3 regions of the Streptomyces sp. NPDC046557 genome follow, and region 2 is predicted to be linked to each of the others. Evidence: riboswitches for the same ligand, from Rfam matches in the RefSeq annotation. Region 2 holds a riboswitch; each other region holds the start of a gene.

The links. A riboswitch is a leader RNA that binds a small molecule or an ion and turns the genes downstream of it on or off. The one in region 2 is predicted to bind cyclic di-AMP.
Positions count from the first base shown of each region.
Region 1: linked by a shared signal. The riboswitch ahead of ABZ934_RS02830 (M23 family metallopeptidase) and the one ahead of ABZ934_RS16945 (transglycosylase family protein) in region 2 are both predicted to bind cyclic di-AMP.
Region 3: linked by a shared signal. The riboswitch ahead of ABZ934_RS05175 (M23 family metallopeptidase) and the one ahead of ABZ934_RS16945 (transglycosylase family protein) in region 2 are both predicted to bind cyclic di-AMP.

Region 1 covers NZ_JBEYZH010000001.1:569,409-573,679, forward strand. The annotation lists gene ABZ934_RS02820 (MBL fold metallo-hydrolase) at 1-415, opposite strand, end outside; gene ABZ934_RS02825 (SGNH/GDSL hydrolase family protein) at 626-1,411, opposite strand; gene ABZ934_RS02830 (M23 family metallopeptidase) at 1,574-2,563, opposite strand; cyclic di-AMP (ydaO/yuaA leader) riboswitch at 2,568-2,737, opposite strand; gene ABZ934_RS02835 (tyrosine-protein phosphatase) at 3,095-3,901, shown strand; gene ABZ934_RS02840 (aspartate aminotransferase family protein) at 3,922-4,271, opposite strand, start outside.
Region 2 covers NZ_JBEYZH010000007.1:211,241-215,511, reverse strand. The annotation lists gene ABZ934_RS16955 (septum formation initiator family protein) at 1-120, opposite strand, end outside; gene eno (phosphopyruvate hydratase) at 281-1,576, opposite strand; gene ABZ934_RS16945 (transglycosylase family protein) at 1,861-2,574, opposite strand; cyclic di-AMP (ydaO/yuaA leader) riboswitch at 2,578-2,746, opposite strand; gene ABZ934_RS16940 (transglycosylase family protein) at 3,023-4,072, opposite strand; gene ABZ934_RS16935 (cytochrome P450) at 4,187-4,271, opposite strand, start outside.
Region 3 covers NZ_JBEYZH010000001.1:1,139,673-1,143,943, forward strand. The annotation lists gene ABZ934_RS05165 (HPr family phosphocarrier protein) at 1-194, shown strand, start outside; gene ABZ934_RS05170 (GntR family transcriptional regulator) at 463-1,128, opposite strand; gene ABZ934_RS05175 (M23 family metallopeptidase) at 1,362-2,159, opposite strand; cyclic di-AMP (ydaO/yuaA leader) riboswitch at 2,172-2,330, opposite strand; gene ABZ934_RS05180 (pitrilysin family protein) at 2,530-3,897, opposite strand; gene ABZ934_RS05185 (pitrilysin family protein) at 3,918-4,271, opposite strand, start outside.

The DNA.
Region 1 (4,271 bases), on a different contig from region 2:
CCGGGTGCAGCCGCTTCGGTCCGGCGAACGGGAAGGGAGAGCACCGCTCTCCCCACACCGGGTCGAACAGCACCCGGCGGCCGTCGATCTCGGCGAGGACGCTGGAGTGCCCCATCCAGGTCAGTCGCAGCCCGCTCACCGGTGGCTTGGCCAGCTCGGCCAGCGTCGTCGGGTAGACCGGGATCGGCGCACCCGGGCTGCGCCGCAGGCGCTGCTCCTTGTGGAAGTAGATCTTGGCGAACTCCGCCATGGAACCGGACGGCCTGGTCCGGGCCCCCACCGGGTTCTGGAAGACCCCGTCGGCGAAGTGGGGCGAGCGCAGGATGCGCTCCAGCCGCGCGCCGGACGGGTCCGCGCCGAAGGCTTCGGGCCGCAGGGCACGCAGCCGCGGACGCAGAGGACGGGAGCCGGACAAGGCGCCTCCTGTGAGGATGGGGGCAGGACGATCGTGCGTGACTACGATCATCCCAACGCACACCGGGCCCCGAGGATTCCGCTCGCGGCCCCCGGCGTGTCGCGATACTCCGGTCCCGCCCGCCCCGCCGCCGCCCCGGCCCCCCTTGCGCCGACCCGCCATCCCGACCCCCGCCACCCCGACCCCGCCGCCCCCGTCGGCGCGTACGCCCTACAGCGGCAGCAGGTCCGGCCGCTTCGCCTCGACGTGGTCCCCGGAGGACTCGCCGCGCAGCCGCCGTCCGATCCAGGGCACCAGGTGCTCGCGCGCCCACTGGATGTTGTCCCGTGTCACGTCCACCGAGCCGCGCGGCCGCTCCGGCGGCCACGGCTGGTCGGGGTCGGCCGGCACGTCCAGGCCGAGGACCTGGGCCGCGCGCAGCGCCACCCGGGTGTGCCCCTCGGGCGAGAGGTGCAGCCGGTCGGCGTCCCACGCCCGCCTGTCCTGCACGGACTTGAGGGACCAGAGGTCGAGCACCGGGCAGTCGTACCGGTCGGCGATGGCGCGCACGTGCGCGCTGTACGTCGCCACCTTGCCCCGGAGGTGCTTGAGGACCGGCACGCCCCGGGTGTCGAAGCCGGTCGTGATCATGACGCGGCCCACGGAACCGGCGAGGTCGGCGACGGCCGCCTCGAAGCGCTCCGCCACGTCGTCCGGGTCGGTTCCCGGACGGATGATGTCGTTGCCCCCCGCGCAGAAGGTGACGAGGTCGGGCGCGAGGGCCTTCGCCCTCGGCACCTGCACGGCCACGATCTGGTCGAGGAGCTTCCCCCGGACGGCCAGGTTCGCGTACCGGAAATCGTGTTCTTCCCGCTGGTCGGCCAGGAGTACGGCCAGCCGGTCCGCCCAGCCGAGGTACGAATCCCCGGGTCCCGGGTCCCCCACGCCCTCGGTGAAGCTGTCCCCGATCGCCGCGTACGAGCCGATGGTCTTGAGTGTCGTCGTCGTCGCTGCCACAGCACCACATCCTTCACCCCCACGGGCGACCTACGCCAACGTAAGCAGGGTTTGACGGACCGTGATCTACGCCACGATGCACATGAGGAATAAGAAACGCGTGAGGCCGGAACCCTCCCGGGGTCCCGGCCTCACGCGTCTGCGGGCTCACGCTCTGGCGCGTCAGATGGTGACGCCCTTGGAGCGCAGGTACGCCAGCGGGTCGATGTCGGAGCCGTACGCCGGGCCGGTGCGGACCTCGAAGTGGAGGTGCGGGCCGGTCACGTTGCCGGTGGCGCCGGAGAGTCCGATGCGCTGTCCGGCGGTGACGCTCTGGCCGACCGAGACGGAGATCTGCGAGAGGTGGCCGTACTGGGAGTACTTGCCGTCGGCGTGCCGGATCACGACCTCGTTGCCGTACGCGCCGCCCCAGCCGGCCGTGACGACGGTGCCGGCGCCGACCGCCTTGACGGTGGTGCCGGTGCTCGCGATGAAGTCGACGCCGGTGTGATAACCGGAAGACCACATGCTGCCCGCCTGCTTGTACGGGGTGGAGGTCCCGCCGTCGACCGGGGCGACGAATCCGGACGCCGAGACCGCGCCGGTGGAGGAGCCGGAGCCCTGCGCGGACGGTGCGGCCTGCTGCGCCTCGGCGGAACCGCTGCCGGAGCCGGACTCGGAGGGTGCCTGAGCCTTGGCGGAGGAGCGGTCGGGGGAGGCCGGGGCCGAAGCCGCGCCGGAGTCCCGGGAGGCCGTCTTGGCAGAGGTGCGGTCGCCGTGTCCGTCATGGTCCGCGCGGGCGCCGAGGGTCAGCTTGAGGCCCGGGTGGATCAGGGAGGGATCCGCGCCGACGGCCTCGCGGTTGTCGGCGTACAGCCGCTCCCAGCCGCCGGAGAGGTGGCGTTCGGCGGCGATCTTCGAAAGGTAGTCGCCGGGGACGACGGTGTAGACGCCGGGGGCGGTCGCCGGGGCCGAGGCGGGCGCGGCCTGGTGGGAAACCGGGAGCAGTGGGGCCTGGACGGGCAGTGCGGCGGGGGCGGCGGCCGGGGCGGCGTGGGCGCCGGCGGCGCCCATCAGCGGGAGCGCCAGGGCGGCGCCACCGGTGCCGGCGGCGGCCAGTCCGCGGGACATGGCACGGGACTTAGGGCGGCGGTGCTTGCCGTGTGCGGGCATGACGAATTCCTCTCCGTCGCCTGCGAGGTGAGCTGTCGGGTTCGGACTGGAGATGTCCGGCCGTACGCAGCGGTGTACGACTTCACCCCGAGCCGTTCCGGCGGGAAGATCCGGAACAGCGGCTTACCTGGTTCCCCCGCTCCTGCCGCGCGCGTGAATAGTCGGGTGCGGTTCCCGGGCGGCGGCAGGATTCGGCGGTCCACCCGGATCGATCGCGAAGGTAATCGAGTGGGGGCACACACAACAAGCCATGAATTCCCTGACGCAATAGCAGATTTGGGAGGGCGACTGAATTCCCGTCACCCTCCGTCCATTCCGGCCCCTCAACGACCGCCTGGACAAGGGAATTCGGGTTTCGCGATCAGGCACGCTCGGTCACCGTATGATCTGGCTCACGGGATCCGGCGCGATCTCGCCCCCGGATACGGCAAGTTGTTCTCAACCGGCTTAATTCGGACAGCGTGGCGTCGGCCCGACGGTCGCGGCCACACCCCGGCCGCGAGCCCACGACGAATGCGGAGGACCCGACCCGTGACCCAGCAGATAGCCGCCGACCCACCCACCGGGCCCGAACTGTCCGGAGTGCGCAATTTCCGTGACGTGGGCGGGCTGCCGACCACCGACGGACGAAGGGTCAGGTCGGGACTTCTCTTCCGAAGCGGACATCTGGCGCATGCCACCGAAAACGACGTGGAATTCCTGTCCTCGCTCGGCCTCCACACCGTTTTCGACTTCCGCAACGGGGCCGACCACGCGCTGGAAGGACCGGACGTCGATCTGCCCGGTGTCCGGAACGTGAACATTCCGCTGACGGACCCGGCGGACGGCCGGGAGTTTTGGAAAATGGTCCGCGACGGAGATCTGGGGCAGCTCCGGGGTCTCCTGGGCGAGGGAAGGGCCGCCGCCCGGATGAGGACCTCGTACCGGGCGATCATCAGGGATCGGACGGCCGAGCACAGCCGGGTCGTACACGCGCTCGCCGAGGACAGCGTCCCCGCCCTGATGCACTGCGCGGCCGGCAAGGACCGGGCGGGACTGTCGATCGCCGTCACGCTCCTCGCCCTCGGCGTGGAGCGCGAGGCGATCGTGGCGGACTACCTGGAGTCGAACGCCCCGCACAACCGCTACCGGGTGCGCCGCAGCGACGACTCCGCCGACGCGCGCTCCCCCGAGGTGATGGAGCTGCTGGCTCCGCTGTTCGACGCCCGCGCCGAGTTCGTGACCGCGGCCTTCGAGACGATCGACGAGACCTGGGGCGGGGTGGTGCCCTACCTGGCCGAGGGACTCGGACTCACGTCCGCGACCCTCGGCCGGCTCAGGGACCGGCTCCTCGACTGAAGCGACTCCCGGGCGGGTCGTCAGCGGTTGCCGACGGCCTGCTTCACCAGCGTCCTGCCGAAGTCCCACATCAGGGCCCCCCCGCCGTGCGCCTCGTCCATGACCTCGCGGAAGGCGCCGACGAACCGGTCCACGTCCTGCTCGTCGATGATCAGCGGCGGGATCAGTTTGATGACCTCCAGGTGGTCCCCGGAGACCTGCGTGAGGATCCGGTGCTTCTGGAGCAGCGGCACCACGACCATCTGCGCGAAGAGCCCCTTGCGGGCCGCCTGGAGCATCGTCCAACGGCTGCGCAGCCCGAGCGAGGAGGGCCGGCCGAACTCGATGCCGATCATCAGCCCGCGGCCGCGCACCTCGTGCAGCAGCTCGT
Region 2 (4,271 bases):
GCTGCGGCGGACCTGGCGGCGCGACTGCGAGCGGTAGACGTGGGCGGCGGTCCGCTCACCGAGCTGCTTGAGCCTGGTCGCGGTCGAGAAGGTGGAGAACCGATCCCGGTTCCCGGCCATGGTCCCGCCTCCCCTTCGCACGCGGTACGCAATACGTCCCCGCACACGGTACGGGACCGAGTGCGGGGACGTACGGAGGCCGGCGCTGCGAGGCGCTCATTGACCCTGGTGCCTACTGGTCCGCGAAGCGCGGTGCCTACTGGTCCGCGAAGCGCGGTGCCTACTGGTCCGCGAAGCGGAACCGGGGGAAGGCGGAACGGCCCGCGTACACGGCGGCGTCGTCGAGGATCTCCTCGATGCGCAGCAGCTGGTTGTACTTGGCGACGCGGTCCGAGCGGGCCGGGGCGCCGGTCTTGATCTGGCCGCAGTTCACGGCGACGGCGAGGTCGGCGATGGTGACGTCCTCGGTCTCGCCGGAGCGGTGCGACATCATGCACTTGAAGCCGTTGCGCTGGGCCATCTCGACGGCGTCCAGGGTCTCGGTCAGCGAACCGATCTGGTTGACCTTGACGAGCAGGGCGTTCGCGGAGCCCTCCTCGATGCCGCGCGCCAGGCGCTCCGGGTTGGTGACGAAGAGGTCGTCGCCGACGATCTGGACCTTGGCGCCCAGGCGGTCGGTGATGGTCTTCCAGCCGGCCCAGTCGTCCTCGTACAGCGGGTCCTCGATGGAGACCAGCGGATACGCCTCGACGAGCTCGGCGTAGTAGTCGGTCATCTCGGCGGCGGAGCGGGACTGGCCCTCGAACTCGTACTTGCCGTCCTTGTAGAACTCGGACGCCGCGACGTCGAGCGCGAGCGCGATGTCCTTGCCCGGGGTGTAACCGGCCTGCTTGATGGCCTCGATGATGAGGTCGAGCGCGGCGCGGTTGGACTCCAGGTTCGGGGCGAAGCCGCCCTCGTCGCCCAGACCGGTGGAGAGGCCCTTGGTGTGCAGGACCTTCTTGAGGGTGTGGTAGACCTCCGCGCCCCAGCGCAGCGCCTCGGAGAAGGACTCCGCGCCGATCGGGGCGATCATGAACTCCTGGATGTCGACGTTGGAGTCGGCGTGCGACCCACCGTTGAGGATGTTCATCATCGGGACGGGCAGCAGGTGCGCGTTCGGGCCGCCGAGGTAGCGGAAGAGCGGCAGGTCCGATGCCTCGGACGCGGCGTGCGCGACGGCGAGGGAGACGCCGAGGATGGCGTTGGCGCCGAGCGAGGCCTTGTTGTCGGTGGCGTCCAGGTCGAACATGGCCTGGTCGATCAGCCGCTGCTCGGTGGCGTCGTAGCCGACGAGCTCCGGGCCGATCTGCTCGATGACGGCGAGGACGGCCTTCTCGACACCCTTGCCCATGTAACGGTTGGGGTCACCGTCACGGAGCTCGATGGCCTCGAATGCGCCGGTGGAGGCGCCGGACGGGACTGCAGCACGGCCGGTGCTGCCATCGTCGAGGCCCACCTCGACCTCGACCGTGGGGTTGCCTCGGGAGTCCAGGATTTCCCGGGCTACGACGACGTCGATGGACGGCACGAGCATCTCCTTCTGGGATGTGACGCTGGGTGTGCGGTGGCAGGGGGCCGTGGGACGGCCCTGCCGACTAGAGCCTAACCGGCTCCGGGCACTGGACCGGCCGACCGCCCGGGTCCTGGGACGAAAAAGCGGCCGTACGCCCGCTTTACCGGACAAAGAGACCGCCCGTGGACCGCCTCCCGGCCGTTATCCGGCCATGATCCGGCCCCATCCGGCCGCGGACGCGCCACCGCCCGGCGCGTGGAGGGGTACGCGCCGGGCGGTGGTCGGATTCGGTGTTATCCGATGTTTCAGCTCAGCTTCAGCTTCTGACCCGGGAAGATCAGGTCGGCGTCGGGGACGATGTCCTTGTTCAGCTCGAACAGCTTCTCCCAGCCGCCCTTGACGCCGTTCGCCTCGGCGATGGTGCCCAGGGTGTCGCCCTCCTTGACCTCGTACGAGCCGTTGCCCGTCTTCGGGGCCTCGGTCTTCGGGGCGGCCTTGGGGGCGGCCTCGGAGCGCTCGGAGCGGGTGACCGGGGCCTCGGGCCGCTTGGTCTCCTTCTTCGGCGCCGGGGCGGCCTTGGTCTCGACCTTCGGCTTGGAGGGCTTGGGGGTCTCGGCAGAGCCGCCGCCGCTGTACGAGGAGTTCGACAGGCCCACGCCACAGGACGGCCACGCGCCCTTGCCCTGGCCCTTGAGGACCTTCTCGGCGATGGCTATCTGCTGGGCCTTGGACGCCTGGTTGGCCTGCGCGGCGTACGCCGTGCCGCCGTAGGCGGCCCAGGTGGAGGACGTGAACTGCAGGCCGCCGTAGAAGCCGTTGCCGGTGTTGATGGCCCAGTTGCCGCCGGATTCGCACGCCGCGACGCGGTCCCACTCGGCGCCGGTGGCGGCGCTGGCGGAGCCGGCCGCCATGAGGGGCGCGGCGACGGCGACACCGGTGACACCGGCGAGCGTGACGATACGGGTGGTCCGCTCAATGGCCGTGGCGCGGCGGTGCTTGCCCTTGCCGGAAAGCAGCATGGAGTTTCTCCTCACCGACGCCTACGAGGTGAGCTGTCGGGTTCGGGCGAGTGAGTTGCCCGGCCGCGCGACCAGCGCGCGGCTTAACCCCTAGCCGGTGTGACCGTCTCTCAACGGCCGCTCCCGGCGCTTACCTTGGTTCCCCCGCTCCTGCCTTCGGCGCTTGACGCGACGACTGTTCTCTCCGTCCGCCGGCAGGATTCGGCGATGCGGTCGAAGAGGCCCGCGGTGGCGAGCGATTCAGAAGGTAGACAGGTCTCTCCCCGATGTTCAACGAGGGACATCGGGGAGAAATCGACCTGCTTGCGTTCCGCTTAGGGGCGTTTTCGCAGGTGAGGACGGGGTTTGTGGGAGCTTCGGTACCTGACACGCCAGTTGACCTGAAGAGACGCATGTCTCACTTGCGGATAACGGGCATTCAGCTCTTTACGCCTGCCCGAAGTGCCCGTTATTTCTTGGTTAGATCCAGATTCTGACCGGGCTTGATGAGGTCGGCGTCCTTGCCGATGACCTGCTCGTTGGCCGCGTAGAGCGCGTTCCAGCCCCCCTTGAGCCCCTGGGCGTCCGCGATGGCGGTCAGGCTGTCGCCCGCCTTCACCGTGTACGTGGGGTCCGACGCGGCGTCAGGGGCCGCGGGCGTCTCGACCGCCGCCGGGCCGCGGTGCTTGCCGCCGCCCTCCGCGGCGGAGTCGGTGGTGGGCGCGTTCGACGTGGCGGACGGGGTCCCGGTGGTCGGGTCGGCCGGCGTGGAGGACGCTGCGGACGGGGACGGCGTGACCGGGGTCGTCGGGATTCCCGAGACGGCGCCGGGGCCGGTCGGGGTGGTCGGGTTGGTCGGCGCCGTGCCGGTCTGGTCGCCGGGCTGGGTCGGCGTCGTCGGCAGGTCCGGATCGGGCATGACGGGCAGTCCGCTGTTGGGGGCGAGCGGCGCGATGGGCAGCGTGAACGGCGCCGTGGCGGACGGGCTCGGGTTGCCGGCGGCCGGGGCGGCCGGGGTGGGCGCGCCGAAGTCGGTGGCGGGGTCGCCCGCGCCGGTGCCCGGCACCGCGTCGGGGCGGGAGGGGCTGGGGGCGACCTGCCGCGGGGTTCCCAGTGCGCCGGGGTCCACATTCGCGGCGGGGCCGTCCTTCACCAGCCCGGACGACGCCGCGCACAGCGGCCACGCCTGGGGGCCCTGGGACGCCAGCACCCGCTCGCCGACGGCTATCTGCTGAGACCGGCTGGCGAGGTCGGGGCGCGCCGCGAATTCCTGGCCGCCGGCGCTGTTCCACTGGTCCTGGGTGAACTGCAGTCCGCCGTAGGCCCCGCTGCCGAAGTCTGCGCTCCAGGTACCGCCGCTCTCGCATTCGGCGACGCTGTCCCACGTGGACGTGTCGGCGGCCGAGGCGTTGGTGGCCGCGAGCAGCGGCAGCGCCAGCGCGGAGCCCGTGACTCCGGCGGTGACGACGAGGGCGGGTACCTGGCGGGGGCGTCTGTGGCGGCCGTTCCCGGAACGCATGTAGTGCACCTTTCGCATAACGGCGGGGTAACGGCAGAACCTAGCCCCCTTCGAACGCATGTCACAAGTTCGGTCGGTAACTGACTGCGGGTCAGGGGGTGTCCCGTTACGCCCTCATGTGTTTCGGGGTGTGAAGCGGACCGGAAGGGTGCGCAGGCCACGCATGATGAGTCCGCCCCGCCACCGCAGGTCCGAAGGT
Region 3 (4,271 bases), on a different contig from region 2:
GAGTCCCGGTGACCATCGCGAAGGCCGGCGGCGACCCCGTCAACGCCGCTTCCATGCTGGCGGTCCTGGGCCTGGGTGCCCAGGGCGGCGAGGAGATCGTCCTCGCCTCCGAGGCCGAGGGCGCCGAGGCCGCGCTGGACCGCCTCGCGAAGCTCGTCGCCGAGGGCCTCGACGAGCTCCCGGAGACGGTCTGACCCCTGCGACCCTTCGGTCGTCCGTACGCGGCGAAGCCGCGGCCCCCGTGAACCGGGCGCCGCGGCTTCGTCGCATTTCCACCCCGTATTCAGCCCACTCTCAGCCCGCATTCAGCCCGCATTCAGCCCGCGAGAAATGGTCCATCCCCCGCGAATCGGCCACCGCCGCATTCACGCCGTGCGCGCGGCGCGATAGGCCGGAATTCCCGCCCCGCGCGAGGGGCGACCTGGGAGGCCGAATATCGCTCCCCTTTGTATACGGCTCGTGTTAATGCCGGCCGCCCGCCGTGTTTACGGCAGGTTGCGAAGTCCTCACCCTCGGCCGGTGCGATCCGGCCGCCCGGTCCGCGTGCAGTCCGGTCAGCGCCCGGGCGCGCTCCGCGTCGCCGCGCGCGACCGCGTCCACGATCGCACCGTGCTCGGCCCAGGAGTCGACCGGCCGGACCGGGGCCGTCACCACGTACATCCAGGCGATCTTGTGCCGGGTCTGGGTCAGCACCGAGATCAGCCCGGGGCTGGCGGACGCCTGGGCGAGCGTCTCGTGGAACCAACCGCCCAGGGCGCGCAGATCCTCGCCCCGGCCGCTCCTGGCCCGCTCCTGGCCCAGCCTGACCAGGCCGCGCAGCACTTTGAGGTGGCCCTCGGTGCGCCGGCGGGCGGCCCTGGCGGCGGCGAGTGGCTCCAGGACCGCCCGCAGCTCCAGCAGGTCCGCCGCCTCCTGTTCGGTGGGCTCGACGACGCAGGCCCCCGCGTGCCGACGGGTGGTGACGAACCCCTCCGCCTCCAGGGTGCGCAGCGCCTCGCGGACGGGGACGCGCGAGACTCCGTACCGGCGGGCGAGGACCTCTTCGGTCAGTCTGCCGCCCGGTTCGAAGACCCCGGAGACGATGTCGTCACGAATCGCTGTGCATACCGCGTGCGCAGGAATACGCAAGACCGGACTCCGCTCTCATTCCGACTGCCGTTATCGGCGCTGCCGCCACGACCGTACTGCGACTCTATTGCAACACGCGACGATTTCCGAGGGCGGCCGGAAATACGGAACATTCGCCGGTACGAAGAGGCGCGGCGACACACGTCGAAGGCCCCGGCTCGGTGAGCCGGGGCCTTCGACTGGAGTGATGCGGTCGTGCGCCGGGCCGGTGGTGCGTCGGGCCGGTCGTACGGTCAGACGGCGACGCCGTGCGAGCGCAGGTACGCCACCGGGTCGATGTCCGTGCCGTACGTGGCGCCGGTGCGGGCCTCGAAGTGCAGGTGCGGGCCGCTGGAGTTGCCCGTGGAGCCCGAGACGCCGATCTGCTGGCCGGCGGTGACCTGCTGGCCGACGGAGACGCTCAGCGAGTTCATGTGTCCGTACTGCGTGTAGGTGCCGTCGTTGTGCCGGATGACGACGTTGTTGCCGTACGCGCCGCCCCAACCCGCCTCGACGACGGTGCCCGCGCCCACGGCGTGGACGGTGGTGCCCTCGGCGGCGTGGAAGTCGATGCCCGTGTGGCTGCCGGACGACCACATGCCGCCGCCCGCCTTGTACTGCGTGCTGACGTACGAGCCGTCGATGGGGGCGACGAAGGTGTTGAGGCGCTTGCGCTCCTCCTCGCGGGCCGCGCGCTCGGCGGCGTCGCGCTCGGCCTTCGCCTTGGCCTCCGCGAGGCGCTTGGCCTCGGCGGCGTGCGTCTTCGCATCGGCCTCGGCCTGCGCCTTGGCGGCGGCGACCTCGGCGGCCCGCTGCTGGGACTCGGCCTGGTTCTGGATCTCGCTGTGGAGCTCGTCGGCGACGACGACGGCGCTGAGGCCGGTGTCCTCCATCGAGGGGGCCGCGGCCTTGTCCGCGGCGAACGCGGGACCGGCCAGGGTGCCGACGACGCCCGTGGTGGCGAGGGCGGCTATGCCGGCGTAGCCGGCGGTCTTGCGGCTCAGACGGCTGGAACCACGGTGCTTACCGGCGGCACGACTGCCAAACGCCATGAAGGGTTTGATCCTTTCCTTCCCTCTCGCCTACCGGGTTAGCTGACGGGTTCGGAGCAGGAAGGTCTCCTACGGGCCCCTCTTGCGAGGTGGTCCGATTCACCCCAGGGACGCATGTGGGTCCCCGGCTCCCCAGGCTCGCGCCTGACGGGGACTCGGCGATCGCTGCCCGGTGCCGCGGGTGCGGCGGGCACAACTGACGGACAGCACGGCCGACGCTAGGCGGATCTTCAGTCAATCTCCAAACAGACGCACGTTTTTGTTACCTACGCCACACCACATACGAACAACCAGGCCACCAAACAGGTAAAAAGGGACTCCGGCAGACAAGCCGCCGGAGTCCCTCGCGCCACGAGGCAAGTAGGCCGCGTCAGTTGGTGACGACGGTGACCTCACCGATCCCGAGGGCCCGTACGGGCTCCGCGATCTGGGCCGCGTCACCCACCAGGACCGTGACCAGCCGGTCCACCGGGAACGCGGCGACGACCGCCGAGGTCGCCTCCACCGTGCCGGTCGCGGCGAGCTGCGCGTACAGCCGCGCCTGGTAGTCGTCCGGGAGTTCCTGCTCCACCTGGTCGGCGAGCGTGCCCGCGACCGAGGCCGCCGTCTCGAACTTCAGCGGAGCCACGCCCACCAAGTTCTGTACCGCGACGTCCCGTTCGGTGTCGGTCAGGCCGCCCTCCGCGAGGGTGCGCAGCACCGTCCAGAGGTCGTCCAGCGCCGGACCGGTGTTGGGTGTGTCCACCGAGCCGCTGATGGCGAGCATCGAGGCGCCCTTGCCGTCGGCGGTGGAGCGCAGCACCTGGCCGAACGCGCGCACTCCGTAGGTGTAGCCCTTCTCCTCGCGCAGCACCTTGTCCAGCCGCGAGGTGAGGGTGCCACCCAGGCAGTACGTGCCGAGTACCTGGGCCGCCCAGACCCGGTCGTGCCGGTCCGGGCCGATGCGGCCGATCAACAGCTGCGTCTGGACCGCGCCCGGCCGGTCCACGATGATCACGCGACCGGTGTCGTCGGCGGTCACCGGGGGGACGGGCAGCGGCTCGGCGTTGCCGCCGGTCCAACCGCCCAGGGTGTCCGCGAGGACCGCGTCGAGGTCGATGCCGGTCAGGTCGCCGACGACCACCGCGGTGGCGGTGGAGGGGCGCACGTGGGCCTCGTAGAAGGCCCGTACCGCGGCGGAGTCGATCCGCGCCACCGTCTCCTCGGTGCCCTGGCGGGGCCGGGACATCCGCAGTCCGGACGGGAAGAGCTCCTTGGAGAGCTCCTTCGCGGCGCGGCGCTGGGGGTTGGCCAGCTCGTGCGGGATCTCGTCGAGCCGGTTGCGCACCAGCCGGTCGACCTCGCCGTCCGCGAAGGCGGGGGCGCGCAGCGCCTCGGCGACCAGGCCGAGGGCCTTCGCCAGGCGGGAGGCCGGGACCTCCAGGGAGACCCGGATGCCCGGGTGGTCGGCGTGCGCGTCGAGCGTGGCGCCACAGCGCTCCAGTTCGGCGGCGAACTCCTCGGCGGAGTGCTTGTCGGTGCCCTCCGACAGGGCGCGGGCCATGATGGTGGCCACGCCGTCCAGGCCCTCGGGCTCCGCGTCCAGCGGTGCGGCGAGGTTGATCTCGACGGCGATCACCTGCTGCCCCGGGCGGTGGCAGCGCAGCACGGTCAGGCCGTTGGGCAGCGCACCGCGCTCGGGGGCCGGGAAGGCCCAGGGCTTGGCCTCGCCGGCCTGCGGCTGCGGGTGGAGGGTCATCGTGACGGCTGCGGTGTCGCTCACTGCTCCGCCCCTTCGTTCTGGGTCTCGTCGATCTCGTCGATCTCGTCGGACGCGTCGGACTCTCCGGTGAGCGGCTCGTACACGAGCACCGCGCGGTTGTCGGGGCGCAGCCGGGCCGCGGCGACGGCCTGCACTTCCTCGGCGGTGACGTCGAGGACGCGCCCGACCGCGGTCAGGGCGAGCTGCGGGTCGCCGAACAGGACCGCGAAGCGGCACAGTTCGTCGGCACGGCCGGCCACCGTGCTCAGCCGGTCCAACCACTCTCGCTCCAGCTGCGCCTGGGCGCGCTCCATCTCCTCGGCCGTCGGGCCCTCGGCGGCGAACCGCGCGAGCTCCTCGTCCACGGCCGC